2 linked regions of the Trichocoleus sp. FACHB-46 genome follow. Each later gene encodes a partner of the first gene's protein in a complex. Links are inferred from orthologs where the notes say so. Each region holds a gene or a part of one and is shown on either strand. Other genes may lie near its edges.

Region 1 (3,862 bases):
ATGCTTGTCCTGCCGTCGGAATGGTTAGGAATTGGTTAGTGGGGCTATCGACAAGTTGAGATTGCCAGGTAGATCCTTGAGCGACTCCAGCGACTCGACTGTAAATTACTTGGCCTGTTTTGATATCTGGAGGTGTAGGAGTCCGATCGCGTGGTCCTGATAACTCACCATTGTTCAAGAGGCTTTCCCATTCCTCTAGTGTGGGAGCCCGTTCATTCCCATCTGCATTGGTCTGCGCAAACATCCCTAAAGTAGCCAGATAGACTGGTCCGTTGCTCCTTAAGCGCATTAATGTAGAGCGACCATTGATAGGCGGATCGAGAGTTTTAACTGGGATTGGGAGATTGAGGAGCATGCGGCTTTCCCCGGGTGGGATCACCAGTTGTGCTGGGAAGTCAGCTTGCCTTCTGCCTCGCAAGATATCATTCATGGCGCGATCGCCTGGGCCTGCGTAGACGCTCCCAGTTGGATTTTCAATGTAGGGAGGTAGCTCAATAAAGGGGGCATCTGGTTGGCTGAGATAACTAGCGGCTTGCAGGATATCAACGGTGACTGGTTGGCTGCTGGAGTTGTGGAGAATTGCACCTAAATACAGTGTCTTCAAATCTTCAGGGGTAGTCGCTTTAGCAATGTGATGTGCGAAGAGATCGAAGCGGCCCTGAAGGGGGACATTAAGATGAGCCGCAGGAAAGCGTTTATTTGCAGAAGGAAAGGTCGAAAGTAGAATCCCTTCTTTCTGCACTACTTCCGGGCTATTGCTATTGAAGACTAAAACATCATCTAACTGACCAGGTAACGCCCTGACTTCTTGCAGACGCACAAATTCTTCCGAAGGCGGTGGGGAAGGCGTAGGAGTGGCTTGAGCCAAAGTGAAGAGGGGCAACAACGAGAACATGTGGCAGTTTGCTCGAAACGTATCAATAATAAAAAGTTTACGGGGTGCGGTAAGTTTCTATATTTGCCTTTGAAAAAATTGATCGGTTGGAGTGAATTTGATCAATTTCAATTACAGGCTCAGCAAGCGCTGCATAATTGTTAAGAAATCGGGCACGACGAGTTCTAGGTTTTGTGGAGTCAAAACTGGTACGTGAACAAAGAGGCAATGATTCTGGAGCTTTTGCTCTCTGCAATATTTCAAGAGCGAGTAATAAAGCCAATTACAAACAAATTGGCCAGCATCGTGACTGATGGCTGTTATGCGTAGGGCTGCGATTAAGGACTCTAAATCTAGAGGTGTGGTGATAACCTCATCGCCATGCTTGCCATTGGACTCCACTGTGAGCAGACAGCGGCTTTCTGCCATGCCACAACAAAGGATGATGCTGGGTTGTAATTCATCTACTTTGGCTAGAAGCTGAGATGGGGCGATATTAAAATCGACTGGAATCTGGCGGAGAAAATGCAGTTGTTGGGGGTAAGGATTTTGGTGGGAGACTATTTCCAGTAAGTCATCAGAAGAGTTCGATTGCTGGTGGGGTTGCCAGGTGGCAAAAGAAGTGAGGAGAATGGTTTGTGGCATGAGAGGTAATCTACAACCAACTACAATGAAAGTACTTTGAATCAGCGCAGGGATGTGGGTTAATGGCAGTCATTGCAGTGGTCGATTATGACATGGGCAACTTGCACTCGGTTTGCAAAGGCTTGGAGCGAGCAGGAGCCACACCTCAAATTACCGATCGCCCTGATGAGATCGCTCAAGCAGATGCAGTTGTCCTCCCTGGCGTGGGAGCCTTTGACCCAGCAGTGCAACATCTGCGATCGCGCCATTTAGAAGCACCCATCAAACAAGCGATCGCCAGTGGTAAGCCATTTCTAGGCATTTGCTTAGGCTTGCAAATTTTGTTTGACGGCAGTGAGGAAGGCCAAGAACCAGGCTTAGGAATTGTGCCTGGGGTGGTGCGTCATTTTCGCCGAGAGCCTGGAATTACAATTCCCCACATGGGTTGGAATCAGCTCAACTTGACGCAACCCCAATTACCTATCTGGCAAAGCTTGCCTGCTCAGCCTTGGGTGTATTTTGTCCACTCTTACTATGTTGATCCTATTGATCCTCAAGCGCGGGCTGCCACAGTGACGCATGGTTCCCAAATCGTGACAGCGGCGATCGCCCGAGACAATTTGATGGCGGTGCAGTTCCATCCCGAAAAGTCTTCTGATGCAGGCTTACAGATTTTAGCGAACTTTGTCAGTCAGGTTCGGACTGCCAGTTTAGTTGAATCACGATAATTTCAATTATATTTTTCCCTGCGAGATGACTATGGTAAGCGATCGCTGCGTTGATCCATGAGTTTAAGGATTTATGGAAATCGCCAACTAAAGACTCTGCCTGGGCAGATTACTCGACCTACATCTGCTCGGGTTCGAGAAGCTTTGTTTAACATGTGGCAGGGAAAGGTGGAAGGCTGCCGTTGGTTAGATTTGTGTACAGGTAGCGGCGCGATGGGAGCAGAGGCACTGTGCCGGGGAGCTGCTTCAGTACTGGGGATTGAGCAATCGAGCCGAGCTTGTAGCTTGATTCGGCAAAATTGGCAGCAGGTAGCCAAACCAGAGCAGCAATTTCAGGTGTGGCGGGGGGATATCTTGCAGCGCTTGCCAGGAGCCGCCGGCCAACAGTTTGACTGCATTTATTTTGATCCGCCTTATGCTAGCGATTTGTATCAACCCGTTTTAGAGGCGATCGCGCATTATCAACTCCTAGCGCCAGGGGGCGAAGTAGCTGTGGAACATGACCCTCAAGGTTGGACAATCGGTCAAATACCCACGCTGGAAGTTTGCCGTGAGAAAAACTATGGCAACACTGCCTTAACGTTTTACTGTCAAGCTACGACTTGATATGCAGCCCTAGAAACCGATTTGGGCAATCTAGTAAGTAAAGGCAGGTTAACCCCTGTGTTGGGCCATATCTCAGGGCAATGTCAGCTTGGCGCGATCGCAAATCCTAGTCAAAAAATTAGCCCTGACCTAGGAGGAAAACTCCGAAAAGGCCAGGGCTAGATTTTATGGATTTTACAGGCCGAGCTGGTTGCCGCGACGGTACTGTAGGTACGCTGCAACAAACAATCCAGCTAGGGTGATGGGAATCAAACCGAGAACAATCCCAGAAAGCAAAGGCTCTACCACGTCAAATCTCCTTATGACCGTTTGCAGTACGTTAACGTTTCTTGCCTGTTTCTCATACTACTAGTATTTCACCAAGTTGATTTTGTTGGTTGAGGTTATGTGAGGCCACAGGATTGTTGACTTTAGTCAGCCATCTGAGAAAACTCTCTCAGGTTGCCTGCACGCTTTGAAACTTTTAAGCTATGTTATTGAATGAAAAATTCTTTGTATCTCTCGTTTACAGTTAGAAACCTTTTGGATAACCAGACGATTAAGCCCGAAATTTTAATTCAGAAGATCAGCTTAATTGCGCTGTCAATTTTGCTGACGATTTTGTTGGTGATTCTGGGTGTCCACCAATGGCAAGTTTCTGATCCTTACGTCAAGAGTGTGCTGTCTCTTAGAGGAGACCCAGTGCTGGGCCATGCCATCTTTCAAATGAATTGTGCTGGATGTCATGGGCTGGAAGCAGACGGTCGGGTGGGTCCAAGTTTGCGAAATATTTCTGGGCGAAAGTCAAAGTTGAAGCTAATTCATCAAGTGATTAGTGGCAGAACGCCCCCAATGCCACAATTCCAACCGAGTCCGCAAGAAATGACAGATTTGCTGAGCTATCTGGAAACGCTTTAACTAGCCAATTTGGAATTGTTGGGCGTAGAAGCGAGCATAGCGATCGCCTTGCGCTAAAAGTTCTGCATGAGTCCCGGATTCCACCACACGGCCTTTTTCCAATACCAAAATGCGATCGGCGCGCCGGACAGTC
Region 2 (2,759 bases), on another replicon or contig:
TCATCATCTACTACGAGCATTTTGGGCTTTTGAGGTTTTTCTAGGCTCATTAACTGACGACTAATATTATCAAGTTCGGGAATCGCAAGTTCTGGGATGGCGTTGTCCATACGGGTGTTAATAGATTTCTGCGGAAGATCTGGGTGAGCAACTCATCCACTTTATTCAAAGTTCCCAAAGACACTGGTGAGACTACAAACAAAGTTGTAAATGATAAATGCCAATATTATTGGACTATCAACTTAACTTTAGTTGTTTAAATTAGCCTCACAGCAGGTCAAAGGTTGGATAGATTGGACCCTAGATCGAACCAGATGCTATGTCTAATGCTAAGTCTAGAAGTGAAGAGGTGAAGCACTAAGCTAAGCCCTTCTAGTGTGGCCTCTAGTTCCGTATTTCTAACCTGATGCAGAGAAATTTCTAGTAAAGTTTAACTGCTTTCCTAGCCCAGGAAATTTGTATAATTTTGACTTTAAGTTTCGAATCTTATCGAGTTTTAAGCTTTCACCTGCTATCTCAGAATTGCTCAGAGCTGCGTTAGACCTAGCAACCCCAAGCATTTTATGAATTTTCTGTCGAAAGAACGAGACACCAATATTCTTGTTGTTAGGGATTTACAGTAGCGAAGGTTTGAGGAGCACGCTTCTGTAAGGTTTCTCGATGCAGCGGTAGGCTGATTTGGGCTACTTCTTCGGCTTGAATTTCCCAAATCGGCAGTTCGGAAAAAGTGTAGGTTACATAAGGACGCTGGGCGAGCTGGCTCACGTAACCCATGTAGTCGCCCATCATCAGATAAACTCCCATGATTGCAGCGGCGGCTGTCGCAACTAAGCACCCTGCCAGCATCAAAGAAAATTCTTGATGCTCAATGGCTTCTTGCATCAGGCGCAAGGCCCAGGTCACGAGGGCAATAACGACCATCAAAATAGCGAGAACGATCAAAGGAGTAAACATTGGTTGTTTACGAAAGGCAATCTTTACGGATTGTAACAGAAATTAAGATAGCCTAACCGGTAAGCTCCGTCCGGGATCTAGACCGCTGTCTGTGATTTCAGTGAATTGCCTTTGTTATCAGTTTTTTATCAGGAGAGGCTGAGAGTAAAACTAGCCAAAGTTACAGCAACCTTACGGGCACCTGATGATCAGCAAGGTGATGCTTAATCTGGCTCACCGTTAACTGACCGTAGTGCAGCAGAGATGCCAGCAGGGCTGCTTCGGCCTTACCTTCAGTTAGAACCGTATGGATATGCTCACAGTTTCCGGCACCGCCAGAGGCGATGACTGGGATCTGCACTTGCTCAGCAATGGTGCGGGTCAGCTCTACGTCGTAGCCTGCTTGGGTGCCATCCGCGTCCATACTGGTAATCAGCAATTCACCCGCTCCTCGTTGCTCGACTTCTTTGGCCCAGGCGATCGCATCGAGTCCTGTATTTTCTCGCCCACCCCGTACAAACACATCCCAACCGGGGTTGCTGGGATCTGGTCGCCGCCGAGCGTCAATGGCAATGACAATGCACTGTCTACCAAAGCGATCGCTGGCTCGATTGATTAAATCTGGGTCGCGTACCGCCGCAGAATTTAAACTGATTTTGTCAGCTCCCGCTCTTAACAAATTCTTAATTGTCTCTAAGTTTTGGATGCCTCCACCCACCGTCAAAGGAATGAACACTTGTTCGGCGGTACGGTGAACGACATCAAAAATGATGCCTCGGTCTTCGTGGGTTGCTGTAATATCCAAAAAGACCAGCTCATCAGCCCCAGCTGCGTTATAGGCTTGCGCCAACTCCACCGGATCGCCAGCGTCACGCAGATCTACGAAATTGACTCCTTTTACTACTCGTCCTGCTTTTACATCCAAGCAGGGCAAAATCCGCTTCGCTAACATCGCAGTTTCCTTGCACAGTATCAATATGGTGCCAGCAATGGCGGTTGATTGTGCAACCTCTACCAGCCCATTTGACTTTACCGCAGGAGCAGAGGCCAGGGTTTTTGATGGAACCAAATTTCTTGCCGCTAGGGATGCTGTTGCAATAGCAAGACGCTGATAGACTGTGAAATGGTTTGTAACAATTGAGTTCAACTAAGTTCAACCATGAAAGTCGGTCAAAAAGTACAACTTCGCCGTTTGAGAGATCGCGTTCCGCCTGCTGTTATTAGTAAATTGGGCCAAATTGGCACCATTCGTGATTTCAGGATGGTGGATAGCAGCAGTGTGGGCGTGCTCGTAGAGTTTGATGATAAATTTGCGACTTGGTTTTTTGAGGATGAAATAGAAGTAAGCCAATAGGACGGTTGCTGAAGTGAGCCAGTCTTGAAGCGCTCCGTTCTTACAGTGGTTGACGCTGAACCTACCGCTAAGCTGAGGACAGCCTTCAGTGCAGCCATTTAGCATAGAAGTCCTAGGCAGCAAATGAGTTGCGCGCTGTTGTTATAGGAAGCTTTTAATGTCCTTAATTTTGACGTTTTTAGGAAAAGGTGGCACAGGTCGGACAACGGTTGCGATCGCCACTGCTAAACGCTATGCCAGTGAAGGTAAGCGAGTCCTGCTCGTCGGTCAAGCGCCAGACCCAAACTTGGGTGTGTTGTTGGGAAATGCTTTGACGGCTGACCCTCAGGAAATTGCCTCTAACTTGCAGGCTGTGCAATTGCAAAGCGCTGCTTTGCTAGAACGCAGTTGGGAAGAAGTGAAGAAACTGGAAGCCCAGTATTTACGGACTCCAATCTTAAAGGCTGTGTTTGGTCAAGAGTTGGGGGTGCTA

The links. Proteins that work in one complex are often made in the same cells at the same time.
Region 2: the proteins of hisH (region 1) and hisF are in contact, whole or in part, in a crystal structure (PDB 6RU0), measured with the Thermotoga maritima proteins. The link is inferred for Trichocoleus sp. FACHB-46 from one-to-one orthologs. Residues at the interface, in WP_004080484.1 of Thermotoga maritima: Asn15, Arg18, Arg22, Arg117, Leu118, Pro119, His120, Met121, Gly122, Trp123, Asn124, Asn134, Gly135, Tyr136, Tyr138, Val140, Tyr158, Glu180, Lys181, Ser182, Ser183, Lys184, Ile185; in WP_004080486.1 of Thermotoga maritima: Met1, Leu2, Ala3, Arg5, Ser40, Glu41, Asp45, Glu46, Ala70, Glu71, Ile73, Asp74, Ile75, Pro76, Phe77, Asp98, Lys99, Ser122, Gln123, Glu161, Thr195, Leu196, Asn247, Arg249, Glu251.

What each region holds. Positions count from the first base shown.
Region 1 is NZ_JACJOD010000006.1:655-4,516, forward strand. The notes cover bases 518-3,403. They hold hisH (imidazole glycerol phosphate synthase subunit HisH), read left to right. Parts: upstream 518-1,581; coding sequence 1,582-2,226; downstream 2,227-3,403. Other genes in these bases: H6F72_RS00240 (DUF3370 domain-containing protein), read right to left, coding at 518-895; H6F72_RS00245 (peptidase C15), read right to left, coding at 1,007-1,519; rsmD (16S rRNA (guanine(966)-N(2))-methyltransferase RsmD), read left to right, coding at 2,284-2,832; petG (cytochrome b6-f complex subunit V), read right to left, coding at 3,007-3,120; H6F72_RS00265 (cytochrome c), read left to right, coding at 3,355-3,403. Outside these bases: more of H6F72_RS00240, read right to left, coding at 1-517; more of H6F72_RS00265, read left to right, coding at 3,404-3,729; H6F72_RS00270 (ABC transporter ATP-binding protein), read right to left, coding at 3,730-3,862. UniProt on the Escherichia coli protein: IGPS catalyzes the conversion of PRFAR and glutamine to IGP, AICAR and glutamate. The HisH subunit catalyzes the hydrolysis of glutamine to glutamate and ammonia as part of the synthesis of IGP and AICAR.
Region 2 is NZ_JACJOD010000014.1:59,157-61,915, reverse strand. It holds hisF (imidazole glycerol phosphate synthase subunit HisF), read right to left. Parts: upstream 1,886-2,759; coding sequence 1,115-1,885; downstream 1-1,114. Other genes in the region: H6F72_RS10615 (ArsA family ATPase), read left to right, coding at 2,445-2,759; H6F72_RS10620 (DUF2862 domain-containing protein), read left to right, coding at 2,093-2,287; H6F72_RS30200 (hypothetical protein), read right to left, coding at 607-954; H6F72_RS10635 (response regulator), read right to left, coding at 1-110.